DNA from 3 places in the Clostridium omnivorum genome. Region 1 is predicted to be linked to each of the others. Evidence: riboswitches for the same ligand, from Rfam matches in the RefSeq annotation. Region 1 holds a riboswitch; each other region holds the start of a gene.

Region 1 (4,810 bases):
CGCTTTAACCTCTGATTTTATTTCAAAACATTTTTTTGGATTAAAGCCAGTTTTCAGCTTTCATAATGTAACTGCTTTACCTCTTGAAAAATATGGTTATATTATTTTACTTGGAATTATTGTAGGAATTTTTGGAGTTATATATAACTATGCTCTTTTAAAAACTCAGGATCTCTATAGCAAAATAAAATGGTTACCTGTAAAATTTAGGCCTATGGTTCCGTTTATAGCTGCTGGATTTTTGGCTTTATTTTTGCCTCAAGTACTAGGCGGAGGCCATTCCCTTATCGATTCTTTGACTAATGGAAATTTTACAGTGAAAATGCTATTTATTATTCTTATAATTAAATTCTTTTTTTCTATGTTGAGCTATGGCTCTGGAGCACCGGGTGGAATATTTTTTCCTTTACTAGTTTTAGGAGCTTTGACTGGTGCTATATATGGAAATGCATTAGTTCATTTTTTCGGTTTTGACCCCAAATATATAAATAATTTTATAATGCTGGCTATGGCTGGATATTTTACGGCTATTGTAAGAGCGCCTATTACCGGCAGTATCTTAATTACAGAAATGACAGGAACCTTTTCAAACTTGCTTTCATTAAGTGTAATTTCTTTAGTAGCCTACGTAGTGGCAGATTTGCTAAAATCTGAGCCAATATATGAATCACTGCTTGATAGGTTGTTAAAGAATAATGGACAATATGAATTTGAGGGAGACAGTAAGAACAAAGCTTTATTAGAAATACCAGTTTGTTTAGCTTCTGTAATGGACGGTAAAAAAGTTAAAGAACTTAGACTTCCAAAGCATTGCTTGCTAGTAGGTATCAGACGAGGAGAAAAAGAGATTATACCTAAAGGTAACACTGCCATTCAATCTGGAGACTGCTTAATTGTTTTAGTAAATGAAAATGAAGCAGCTGAAACAAATGAAGAACTTTTAGAAATGAGTAGAAACTAAACTTTATATTATTGCAAAAAATAGTGGTAAACTCAAATAAGAGTTTACCACCTGAAAATAAAAAGTGCCAAAAGGCACTTTTTATTTTTCCTATAAATCTACTTATTAGAGCTCTTTTTAATAGCCATATAAACTGGCAAGCCAACAAGAGTAACAACTATTCCAAATAATGCATACCTTGTATCTGTTATCAAAGTACTTATTATTATATATATACCTCCTGCAATTCCTATTATAGGCACAATTGGATATAATGGTACGCTGTAAGTTCTAGCTAAATCCTTGTGCTTTTTTCTTAAGATAAATATTCCACCCACAGTCATAACGAAGAATATCCACATTACGAAAACTGCAAGATTCGTAAGTGTATCAAAAGACCCACTAAGAACATATAAGCACGCAAGAACTATCTCAAAAACAAAGGCATTTATTGGTGTTACATATTTATTACTAACTTTCCCAAAGAACTTTGGAAATGGAAATAGATTATCTTGGGCCATAGCAAAAGGAACTCTTACACCTGTCATTAGATATCCATTCATAGCTCCAAATATAGAAATCATAATACCTGCAGCTATGAGTCCAGCACCTGAATTACCAAAAAGTATTACTGCAACATCAGAAGCAGGTTTTTGAGAGGCAATAACCTTTGAAACTGGCATAACATTTACAATAGCCATATTTATTAAAATATAAACTACTATAGTTATTGATAATCCTAATATTATGGATTTCGGAAGGTCTTTTTTAGGATTTTTAAGCTCTCCAGCCATGTTTCCTACACCAATCCACCCATCATATGCCCATAGAGTTCCCAGTATTGCTGCACCAAACCCTGCAGCACCCATCGAGGTACCAGCAGTCACTGGAACAGAAAGACTATGCGCCTGGCCTTTAAGCAAGCCAAAGATTATAATAACAAATATAGGAATAAGCTTTGCAATAGTAGCAACAAATTGTACCTTACTACCTAGTTTAGTAGATAAAACATTTATTATCATTATGAAGAATAACATAAATATAGCAAGAATTTTTTGCTGTGCTCCAGTCATTGGAATAAAATAAGTAGCCTGTGTAACAAAAACTATAGATAGAGCAGCGGCAACTCCTGGAACATATATAAGGGTCTGCATCCATCCAAATAAGAACGCCCATTTTTCACTATAAAGCTCTTTTAGATAAACAAACATTCCACCAGTCTTTGGAATTGCAGCAGCAATTTCTGCTACTGTAAGAGCTGAGGCCATTGTAATTATGCCCCCAATAACCCAAGCTAGCACCCCTAGCTTGGGAGTTCCGGCATTTTTAAAAACTGTAGAAGCCTTGAAAAATATACCAGAACCAATTACTACCCCTATAACCATTGTCATTGCTTCTAATAATCCTATTTCCTTCTTAAGTTCCTTTGAGCCCTTCACTTCATTTCTTTGTTGCTTTTCAGCTTCCATAAATACACCATCCTAAACTATTTTTCATTGTTTCTATAAAAAAAGCCCCTAATTTATTATTCCCCAATAAATTAATTTTCTTGAATACTATAGCCATGAAAAAGCAATTTTATAAAAATGTATAAAAGGACAGGGAACAAAGTCGCATAAAAAATAATGCTACCTTATTCCCTGTCCTTTTATCTGAAAGTTTCCTCAAATTTAAGTTGCTCCTTTGATGCCACGATTAAGCGGTCTCTCCAGGGTTGTGTCAAATTATTGTACTTGACCTGAAAGCTTCGGAATAAATATTGAGCATAATTTATTCCTTTCTTCTACGGTTATCTTTTTAAGATATCTCCAACAATTATCATTCACAATATTAACTTTACTGCTTAATTTTATTAACAAATAAGCAAATAGTCAATGAGATTTATACCCTGTTTTTCCATTATAAAGCTTCTAACTGTATCACCATATATTTATCTTATTATTCTTCTGGATTTCCTACTCTAATACCAAACCAATCTACTTTTCCACATTCCACAAATCCACATTTTTTAGCAAGGCCTGGTGACATTCCATTTCCCTCTATTATGTGAAGATATGGTACATTGCCTTTTTCAATATGCTTTGCAGCAATATCTATAGTCACATCCTCAGCATAGCCTTTTCTTCTATGCTCTTCCTTTGTATACATAATACCTAAGGAATTATCATCGTGAGTAAGTACCCAGCATACTATTTCTCCATCCTTATATACAGCTGAAGATGGTCTATTTTGTATATCATCTTTAATAAAATTAATTGAATTTTCGCCTCTAAAGGTATAATAATAGTCTATAGTTTCAGCATCCTTTATATCTATACTTTGGACTTCATTTTTTATTCTAGTTAAATCTAAATTCTCCTTGGGTAAATAGTATAATGTACATGGGTTGCACCAATCCACTTCATAATGCTCTCTTATACTGTCTGCAATTGATCTATCTATACCTGCAAAGCCATAATAGCCATCCTTATTAAACCTTTCAATTACTTCTTCAAGAAAAGAACTATTTTTAGAATATAAATAATTCATATACCCCTTGTTTACTAATATCCCCGTTGGGTCTTGGGGGTTGTCTACATAGATTTCAGCCTCAGGCCTATTTTCAATAACTCCTAGTATATTTAAATTTATAAGTAAATCTTTTTTTAGGAATTCAGTTATAATCTTAGAGCTTTCAGTACGTGTAAGCATATTAAATCACCCTTTCTTTCCATCTATTCTGCTTAAAGAAAAAAACTATAATAATTGCCTCTATAATTACAGATAAAGCAATTGAAATCCATACACCGTTAGTGCCCATATGAAATCCTCTAGCAAGTATGTAAGCTATAGGCAATTTTAGAAAAACATTTGCTATTATCGAAGATATCATAGGTGGAAAAGTATCTCCGGCACCTTGAAATACCCCTCCGTATATTGTTGGAAAAATTACAAATACAACACCTAAATAAACTATCCTTAAATATGCAACTCCAATTCTAGTCACATTAGCATCTGTGGTAAAAAGCCTCATCATTGATCCTGGTAAAAAGAAATATGGTATTGAAAAGATAGCCATATTTATTACTGCCAGCTTTATTCCTTCTCTTATAATATTGTTACACCCCTCAACATCTCCCTTTCCAAGACTCTGTCCTACCATTATTGCAATAGCGGTAGAAAGACCCACTAGAAATATAAAGGTATAATTAAAAACCTGCCCGCCTGCACCAAAAGCTGCTGAGCCATCCTTTCCTCCAACCTCATAGACAAGACGTACCATGAACATACCGGTTAAAGGTCTAGCTAATTGTTGTAGGCAAGCCCAGCCTCCAATTTTAAATATTTTAAAACTTGTAGAAAATTCAAGCTTCATACTTGCTAAAAAGCATTTTAAGCTTTTATTGTATAGCTTTTTTATAAGAATATAATTTATTGTTACAAAGGAAAAAATGGTAGACAATACCGCAGCTAAGGCAGCACCTCTTATTCCTAAGTGAAAAACAAATATTAAAAGTGGTGCAAGAAGCATATTAAGTATATTTGAAGCACCAAATACATAAAGTGGCGTTCTTGTATCCCCTAATGCCTGCATTATTGTTCTCAAGGCTGAATTTAAAAACACAAAAATTGTCCCTATAAACAAAACCGATAAGTATTTATAGGATAAATCTAGAATTTTAGCTTCTGGGTTAAACATAAGTATAATTATAGGCTTGGTATATATATAACAAATAATGCTAAGTATGCCACCTATAATTGCAGACAGTAAAAAAGACTCTGAGCTATACCTTTTTACTTTATCCATATTACCTTCTCCATAGCTCCTCGTAACAAGTGCTATAGTCCCTGCTGATACCAATGTAGACATTACAAAAACCACTGTAGTAG
Region 2 (4,810 bases), 2.2 Mb from region 1:
TCTTCTAAAGTACTGATTTTATCTGGAGTTACAGTATCAATTTTTTCTCCATTTTTGTATATTATCATAGTTGGAAGTCCTAAAACTCTTTGAGCTATAGCAACTCTTCTAGCAACACCAATATTTAAACTAGCAAACTTTATTTTGTCGCCATATTTGTGTTCTAATTCATGTACTCCAGGCATAAGTTCTTTACATATTTCACACTTATCTCCCCAGAAGTCTACAAATACAGGTTTTTCAGTATAATTAATAACTTCTTCTTCAAAATTTTCCTTATTTAATTCTATCATTTTCTTTCCCTCCATTTAATAATAGATTAACTAAACCTTTATTAAAAAATAGTATATATAAATTTAATGCAACCTATTTATGAATTAAGCCTCATTAAATTCATTTTCTATATAGTGTTCAGCAGTTGTAGCTGCAATTGCACCGTCAGCTGAAGCTGTAATTACTTGTCTTAGAGATTTTCTTCTAACATCTCCTGCAGCAAATACTCCAGGTATATTAGTTCTCATATCTTCATCAGTAATAATGTATCCAGTTTCATCAAGATTAATCTTTCCAGTAAATAGTTCTGTAATTGGAAGATATCCTACGAATACAAAGCATCCATCTACCTTTAAATCACTAGCTTCACCAGTCTTAACATTTCTAAGTACAAGACCTTCTAATATTTCATCTCCCTTAGCTTCATCAACTACGGAATCATATATAACTTTTATTTTTGGATTGCTAAGAACTTTATCTTGAATTGACTTAGCTCCTCTAAATTGATCTCTTCTATGAATTACAGTAACATTTTCAGCAAATTTAGTTAGATATAGAGATTCAGTTAATGCGGAATCTCCTCCGCCTACAACTGCTACATCCAATTCAGTAAAGAAATCTGCATCGCAAGTTGCACAGTAGGAAACTCCCTTACCTCTAAGCTCTAATTCATTTTTAAAACCAGCAAGTCTTGGATAAGCTCCAGTAGCTATTATTATAGTCTTAGCTTCATAAGTTTCTTTCTTTCCAACTACCTTCTTAATCTTGCCTGAGAAATCAACTTCTGTTATTTCATCCTTTACAAATGCAGTTCCAAATTCTTCTGCTTGTTTTCTCATTCTTTCTATTAGAGATGGTCCAGTACAATCTTCTATAGATCCTGGATAGTTCTCTAATTCATCAGTAGTAGCTGTCTGACCTCCAAATTTTCCTCTTTCTATTAAAAGAGTATCCATTTTTGATCTTGCAGCATAAAGTCCTGCTGCTAAACCACCAGGTCCTCCGCCAATTATTATGGTGTCATAAATGTGAGCCATAGTTATTCCTCCTCATTTTCTAATGTTATTTTAATACATTGTATATTAAATCATAATCAATAAGTTTAAAGTCCTCTAATACTCTTTCGTTCCAATTTGGAACTGAAAAATCTCTTAAAAATTTTTCTAAAGCACTTATGCTTTCTTCAATTATGTTTAAAGAAAAGTCATCAATAGTATTATCCGCATTTTTGGATATAATAACCGTTCTATAAGGAATTTCATTCGGTTTTATACTACTCATTAGCGGGTGAGTTAATACTCTGTGTCCTTTATGAACATAATCCCTAACTTTTTTGTATACTTCCATTACATTTTTTTCAATGTATTCAACTGTACAATTTTGTGCAAATTTATCCTTTGCCATTGGATTGTTAGTAATTATTATCATAGGTTCTATCATGAGTCTTCTCCTTGTCCATAAAGAATTTTCTTGTTTTTCTGTAAACAGCAGTGCAAATTAGGAACTTTTTTGAAAATAAAAAAACAGAATGCAAAGGCAATATAGCCCTTGTACTCTGTCTTGTTAACCTGAGAGATTTACTCCTTCGGTGCTTCATTAGCTTTCCAGAGGTATGTCCATTATCGGTACTTTTGCCTGAGAGATTCACACAACTCGGCTAGTTGAGCTTATTCCTTCGGCCGTCCATTAAAAGACCCTCTCCCGATAATATCATCCATATCATTATTAATTTAAAAAATCTGAATTAATTAAATGTTATCCTTTTCACTATCATTATATAACATTATTAGAAATATTTCTACTGGTTTATGAAATATTTATGTTAAATTTTTAACTTTTTTGAAGCCATTAATTCACTTTTAGTATTCCTCTATAAAAAAAACACCAGCAGCCCTTGTGCCTGAATGAGTTCCTACTACGCAGCCTACCTCAGCTTCAATAAACTCCTGTCTATTGTGTAACATGTTTTCTCTTAAAGCCTCTAATATTTCTTGATTTTCTGCATTTAAAACCATGCAAAATTCCCCTTGCTTAATTCTTTTTTCATGAACATAATCAATTAATGTTCTAATAGCCTTTTTAGTTCCCCTAACCTTATCCATAACAGCTATTTCTCCATTTTTCACTTCAAGTATAAGTCTTATTCCTAATGCACTTCCTATAACACTAACCGTCTTAGAGAGTCTTCCACCCCTAACCAAATTCTCTAAGCTTTCAAACGCTAATGCACTTTTAACATGAGGAATATCCCTCTTAATTTCATCTTCAATAGCTTCTATATTCTTCCCCTCACCTTTAAGCCTGCATGCTTTTAAAACAATTAAGCCAAGTCCTGAAGTAACATTTACACTATCAATTACTGTTATATCACTAGTTTCAAGCATATCTCTTGCGATACATGCAGATTGAAATGTGCCGCTCATCTTAGAGGATATATGAATGGATAAGATTTTATATCCTTCTTCTAAATATTTCTTATATACATCATAAAACCTGTTTGGATTTATCTGTGACGTAGTAGGAAATATATCACTCTGATTCATTTTAGCTATAAGTTCTTTGAAGTTTATATCAATACCATCTAAATAACTTTCATCACCAAAGGACACTACAAGCGGTAATACTTCAATATCATATTTGTCCACAAGTCCTTTTGGTAAATCCGCTGTGCTGTCCGTTATAATCTTAATCTTCTCCACTCATTCATCCCCCTCTATTTCATGTTTGGAAAATTCATCTGGCGTAGTGCTTCATATGCAAGTATTGCTACAGTGTTTGAGAGATTTAATGATCTAGTGCTGGTTTCTAGCATAGGCACTCTTATTAAATTTTCAGTATTGCTATTTCTAATTCTATCAGGAAGGCCAGCAGATTCTCGTCCAAAAACTACAAAATCTCCTGGTTTATATTGCACATCTGTATATATTTCGCTTCCCTTTGTAGTAGAAAAATAGAAAGTTGAATCCTTATACTTTTCTCTTAATTCCTCATAAGATTCATAAATTTCCATGTCTAAATACTGCCAATAATCAAGTCCAGCTCTTTTAAGATGTTTTTCATCCAAGCTAAAGCCTAAAGGCTTTATTAAGTGAAGCTTAGAATTGGTAAGTACACAAGTCCTTGCTATATTTCCTGTATTTTGTGGTATTTCAGGTTCAAATAAAACTATATTTAAATTCAAAATTTACGCCTCCTAAAACATTCATTTATTCAATAAAACAAATTATACTATATCAGTATAAACTTCTCAATAGCCTTAGCTACGCCACTATTTTCATTAGTATCTGTAATAAAATCTGCGATTTCTAAAACTTTCTCTTCTCCATTAGCCATAGCTATTCCTAAACCTGCATATTTAAGCATGGATATGTCATTTTCATTATCCCCGATACATATTACCTCTTCTTTATTAATATTATAATACCCTGCTAATATTTCTACGGCTCTACCTTTGCTTACACCTTTACACATAATCTCAATATTATTTTCCCTAGAACTTACAACTTCTAGTTCATCCTCTAATGCTAATTCGCTTTTAGCACTCTTTATCTTTTCAATATCATCATCAACAACAATACATTTTAAAATGCATTCCTTATTTTCCTCAAAAGTCTTTTCCCAATTATTAACTACTTGTATTTTTATCTGCATCTCTTTTGGTAGAGTCTTGTTCATCTTAAAGTATACTTCTGAGGAATATATTATTTTTTCAGTAAATACTGTATCTGATGTATTGAAATGTGGATACAATCCATATTTTTTTGCAATACTTAAAACCTTTTTGCAATTATCTGCACCAAGTACTGACATATAAATAATCTCATCCTTGTCTTTCTCCCTCACATAGGCACCATTTGCACATATCAGCGGTACCTTAGTGCCAACAATTTCTGCAAAATAATTTGCAGATGTAAACAATCTGCCGGTACATATTGCGACTTTTACTCCTCTATCCTGTGCCATTTTTATTGCCATTTTATTTTCTTCGCTAACCTTACCTTCATTATTTAAAAGAGTTCCATCCATATCTGTACAAAATAATTTATACATTTCATCAGCTCCTCTTGCTTTTATGATGTCAGATTAATTATAGCAAATATACTAAACTATAACAAAGTCTTCAATTTTATATCAAAAAAAGTTAAAGCATATAGGTTTTTCTTTTTATAATATACCCTATATGCTTTACCAACATTTATTTGTCATCTGCAGTTGCAGTTTTATCCCTACTCATATCAGTTTTTGATTTATTGTAATAATCTATTCCTTTATTTTTATCTGAATTCAAGTAGTTTAAAAGACCATTGCAAATATTGTTACCAAAGTTCTTTAATACTTCTTCTTTAGAAAGCTTATCTCTATCTTCTTCATTACTTAAAAAGCCGCATTCTAAAAGCACTGCTGGAACATTACTATATCTTAAAACTGCTAGCCTATCTTTTATTATACCTCTATCATACCAATTATCACTTTTTAGAATTTCCTTCTGCATTGTCTTTGCCAGTGCCATTCTTTCATCCTTTTGCTCACCTTTATC
Region 3 (4,810 bases), 2.4 Mb from region 1:
CCTCACCCTTTAAGTAAAAATACAGCTCCTGTAGTACTAGGACATGAGTTTTCTGGAGAGGTAGTAGAAGTTGGCAAGGGAGCAGATAAGTTTAAAGTAGGGGATAGAGTTACTGTAGAGCCTATTGTAGCCTGTGGAAAATGTCCAGCCTGCAGAGAAGGAAAGTATAATCTATGTTCATCCTTAGGATTCCATGGATTATGTGGCAGCGGAGGAGGACTTGCTGAATACACTGTGTTCTCAGAAGAGTTTGTACACAAAATACCAGATAATATGTCTTATGAACAAGCTGCTCTTATAGAGCCAATGGCAGTGGCACTTCACTCTATAAGAATGGCAAATTTTAAAACTGGAGATACAGCAATAGTTTTGGGTTCCGGGCCAATAGGACTTGCGACAATTGAATGTTTAAAGGCTGCTGGTGCAAAGCTAGTAGTAGTTCTACAGAGAAAATCAATAAGACAAGAATATGCAAAAAGAGCAGGCGCAGATTTAGTACTAGATCCAAACCAAGTAGATATAGTTGAAGAGGTTAAAAAATATACTGACGGAGTTGGAGTTGATGCAGCTTTTGAAACAACAGGAGCTCAAATTGGTTTTGATATTGGATTAAGCAGTTTAAAATATGAAGGAACTTTGGTAGTAACTAGCATTTGGGAGGAAGGGGTTAGCTTTAATCCTAATGTGCTTGTATTTACAGAAAAGAAGATAGTTGGAACTTTAGCATATAGACATGAATTTCCTGCTACTATAGCTCAAATGAGTGATGGCAGAATAAAGGCTGAGGGTTATATAACTGAAAGAATACTGTTAGACGATATTGTAGAAAAAGGCTTTGGTGCTCTAACAGGACCAGAAAAGAAAAAGCATGTAAAAATACTTGTGACACCAGATAAATCACTTTTATAATAATATGATTTTTTATAGTAACACTTTTTAGTGAATTCAAATATAAAATATTTGAATAGATAATTGACAAAAAAAAATACTATACCTATAATTGAAATGTATAGTAATGCAAATGATTACTGTAAAAAACTTCATATTGGTGAATGATAATTATTGGAGATATCCTATTAAGGATAACCGTAGGAGAAAGGAATAAAACAAGCTTTATGTTTATTCTGAAGCTCTCAGGTTTTTTACAATAATTTGACACGCCCCTGGAGAGACCACTTAAATGTGGCATCAAAGGAGTAACTTGATTTATTAAGGAAGCTTTCAGATAAAAGGACAGGGTGTAAAAGGCGGTATTTTTCTACGCTTTTTACGCCTTGTTCTTTTGTTTTGCACAAGTATCAATGATTAAAAGCTTTAAAATCATGGAAATGGCACGGTTAAGTTGCCCCGTGTTCCAAGTTATAAGGAGGATGACTATGTATAAAATAGTAGGAAAGAGATTATTAGCACCACAGATTTACTTAATGGATGTAGAAGCGCCAAGAGTAGCAAAGTCAGCAAATCCAGGGCAGTTCTTAATAGTTAAAATGGATGAAAAAGGTGAAAGAATTCCACTAACTATTTGTGACTATGATGAAGAAAAAGGCACAGTAACAATTGTTTTTCAAACTCTAGGAACATCAACTAAGCAGATGGCAAACTATGAAGTAGGGGATTATTTTTCTGATTTTGTTGGACCACTAGGCCAGCCATCAGAAATGGTACACGAAAATTTGGAAGATTTGAAGGATAAGAATGTGATATTCATAGCAGGAGGAGTAGGTACTGCTCCAGTATATCCTCAGGTTAAATGGCTTCACCAAAGAGGAATTAATGCAGATGTTATTATAGGAGCTAAATCAAAGGAATACGTTATTCTAGAAGAAGAAATGAAAGCAGCTGCAGGCAATTTATATGTAGCTACTGATGATGGTTCCTATGGCTTTAAAGGCATGGTAACTAATCTTTTAGAAAAACTAGTTAAAGAAGAAGGAAAGAAGTATGATTTAGTAGTAGCTATAGGGCCTATGATAATGATGAAATTTGTAGCAAAGCTTACTAAAGAGTTAGAAATTCATACTATAGTAAGCATGAATCCAATAATGGTAGATGGAACAGGAATGTGCGGAGCATGCAGGGTAACTGTTGGAGGCGAAACTAAATTTGCCTGTGTAGATGGTCCTGAATTTGACGGACACCTTATAGATTTTGACGAAGCTATGAGAAGACAAGCAATGTATAAAACTGAAGAAGCAAAGAAGCAGTACAGAGAACAGGAAAAGCATGAAGGACATGAAGGTGGCTGTGGTTGCTGCGGCAAATAGTTAAATATTTATATATAAGAATTTAATTAGTTAAGAAATATTCTAATGCTAAGAGTTGGAAAATGTTAGAGAAATAGCAGGAGGTTATTATTGATGGATAGAATGAAAAGAACACCCATAGCAGAGCAAGATCCCAAAGTAAGAGCTACAAACTTTAAAGAGGTTTGTTTAGGATATACAGAAGAAGAAGCAAAGCAGGAAGCAGCTAGATGTTTAAATTGTAAAAAGCCATTGTGTGTTACTGAGTGCCCTGTAACTATATCAATACCTAAGTTTATTGAGCAGGTTAAGGAAGGTAATTTTGAAGAGGCAGCAAAAATTATATCAAAATCTAGTGCGCTGCCAGCAGTATGTGGAAGAGTATGCCCACAAGAAGTTCAATGTGAAGGAAAGTGTATACTAGGCATAAAAGGAGAACCTATAGCTATAGGAAAGCTTGAAAGATTTGTTGCTGACTGGTCAAGAGAGCACAATGTTGATTTGTCAGAAGCTGCAGAAAAGAAGGGCAAAAAGGTAGCCGTTATAGGCAGTGGTCCTGCAGGACTTACCTGTGCAGGAGATTTAGCTAGAATGGGCTATGATATAACTATATTTGAAGCTCTTCATGAACCAGGCGGAGTATTAGTATATGGAATTCCAGAGTTTAGACTTCCAAAGGATTCAGTAGTAAAGCATGAAATAGAAAATGTTAAAAAGCTGGGCGTAAAAATAGAAACTAACGTAATCATAGGAAGAACTATAACTATAGATCAGCTTTTAGAAGAAGAGGGCTTTGATGCAATATTTATAGGTTCAGGAGCAGGACTTCCTAAGTTCATGGGAATACCAGGAGAGAACTCAAATGGAGTATTTTCAGCTAATGAATTCCTAACAAGAAATAACTTGATGAAAGCCTTCAAGGAAGAATATGCAACACCAATAAGAGTAGGTGAAAAGGTAGCTGTAGTTGGTGGAGGAAATGTAGCAATGGATGCTGCAAGAACAGCGTTAAGACTTGGAGCAGAAGTGCATGTAGTTTATAGACGTTCAGAAGAAGAGCTTCCAGCAAGAGTAGAAGAAGTACACCATGCAAAGGAAGAAGGAGTAATCTTCGATATGCTTACAAACCCAACAGAGATACTAGCAGATGAAAAGGGCTGGGTAAAGGGCATGAAGTGTGTAAAAATGGAGCTTGGCGAGCCAGATGCTTCAGGAAGAAGAAGACCAGTAGAGGTTAAGGATTCTGAGTTTGTAATGGAGCTAGATACAGTAATAATGTCACTTGGAACTTCACCAAACCCATTAATATCAACAACTACAAAGGGTTTAAGTGTGGATAAGAGAAAATGTATAATAGCACAGGAAGAAACAGGAGAAACCACAAAAGAAAAAGTATATGCTGGAGGGGATGCTGTAACAGGCGCAGCTACAGTTATACTTGCCATGGGAGCAGGAAAAAAGGCTGCCAAGGCCATTGATGAATTCTTAAGCAAATAAGTTATAGAAAGCACAGTATTAGTCGTAGATTAAATACTGTGCTTTTTTATTTGGTTTGTAGAATAAAAGGAGGTGAAATAATATATTGCCTTTATGGCAATGAAAATTTTGGTACTACTAGGAATTCTAAAGGTAGACTTGCGAAACAAACCTATTAGGGGTCTTGTGGTAAATTACTTGAATTTGCATCAAGCTGCTAAATGGAAATTCCTATGACTGATTTTTTCTATAAAGAATTGAGAAAAAGAACTAGAAAATAAGATAGTGTTATATTTGACTTAAGCTAAACGGAACATTTGAGGGGTATAATAAGAAATATAAATTTTGTAAGAGTAACATAAAACGCAAATAATTTTTGTGGTAGTTAATAGTATTATTCAATAGTGATAAGATTAAAGTTAAATCAGGAGAGTGGATGAAAATACTATGTTCAATAGGTTCTGAAAAAGAGCATCAAGTAATAAATGTATTCAAAAATCACAAGATTGTTGAATAGACAGGTAATGGGAACCTACATTTTTAATTATGAGCCTAGTAGAAAGCTTAAAACTTAGGGATTAGGCATACTATAGCTCATATTAATTTATTGTGAAAATTCCTAAGGGGGTGGCGGAGCTATCCCTCTATTTATTTAATGTATATATCAGTTCACTAATAGTAGCAATGCAATACTTATTTGATATGCCATAACTTAGGTGTTATGATACAATAATATAAGAAATAAATCCCTGTAGTTACATTATTAGTAGTTATTAAACAATGCCTATAATAAGATAATGGAGATGAGTATATGGCAAGCAAGTTAAGCTTAGAGTTAAAAAATATACTTGGAAAGGGTGCATTTTCTGAGATTGGACATCCAACCGGATTTTACTGGAATAGGGATAGAACAAGGTTTGCCATAGCAAGCTCTTTTGGCTATATTCAGTGGTCAGCCAGAGGAATGACTACGAGGATGCGATTAAGATATAGAGTTAGTATATATGAAACTAAGAATATAAAAAGATTAGCAGTATTGGATGATTTACATTATCCAATTAATGATATAGCATTTCATCAACATTTAAATC

What was found. A riboswitch is a leader RNA that binds a small molecule or an ion and turns the genes downstream of it on or off. The one in region 1 is predicted to bind glycine.
Region 2: linked by a shared signal. The riboswitch ahead of bsdE14_RS02340 (GrdX family protein) and the one ahead of bsdE14_RS12935 (APC family permease) in region 1 are both predicted to bind glycine.
Region 3: linked by a shared signal. The riboswitch ahead of bsdE14_RS01725 (sulfide/dihydroorotate dehydrogenase-like FAD/NAD-binding protein) and the one ahead of bsdE14_RS12935 (APC family permease) in region 1 are both predicted to bind glycine.

Annotation. Positions count from the first base shown of each region.
Region 1 is NZ_BRXR01000001.1:2,729,664-2,734,473, reverse strand. Features, by position in the region: gene bsdE14_RS12940 (ClC family H(+)/Cl(-) exchange transporter) at 1-961, shown strand, start outside; gene bsdE14_RS12935 (APC family permease) at 1,060-2,409, opposite strand; glycine riboswitch at 2,571-2,662, opposite strand; gene bsdE14_RS12930 (GNAT family N-acetyltransferase) at 2,879-3,631, opposite strand; gene bsdE14_RS12925 (MATE family efflux transporter) at 3,633-4,810, opposite strand, start outside.
Region 2 is NZ_BRXR01000001.1:517,458-522,267, forward strand. Features, by position in the region: gene bsdE14_RS02330 (thioredoxin family protein) at 1-293, opposite strand, end outside; gene trxB (thioredoxin-disulfide reductase) at 378-1,310, opposite strand; gene bsdE14_RS02340 (GrdX family protein) at 1,336-1,713, opposite strand; glycine riboswitch at 1,827-1,883, opposite strand; glycine riboswitch at 1,887-1,987, opposite strand; gene bsdE14_RS02345 (DegV family protein) at 2,133-2,972, opposite strand; gene trmL (tRNA (uridine(34)/cytosine(34)/5-carboxymethylaminomethyluridine(34)-2'-O)-methyltransferase TrmL) at 2,987-3,454, opposite strand; gene bsdE14_RS02355 (Cof-type HAD-IIB family hydrolase) at 3,502-4,323, opposite strand; gene bsdE14_RS02360 (N-acetylmuramoyl-L-alanine amidase family protein) at 4,469-4,810, opposite strand, start outside.
Region 3 is NZ_BRXR01000001.1:369,996-374,805, reverse strand. Features, by position in the region: gene bsdE14_RS01730 (2,3-butanediol dehydrogenase) at 1-909, shown strand, start outside; glycine riboswitch at 1,154-1,247, shown strand; gene bsdE14_RS01725 (sulfide/dihydroorotate dehydrogenase-like FAD/NAD-binding protein) at 1,377-2,264, shown strand; gene gltA (NADPH-dependent glutamate synthase) at 2,358-3,740, shown strand; gene bsdE14_RS01715 (hypothetical protein) at 4,531-4,810, shown strand, end outside.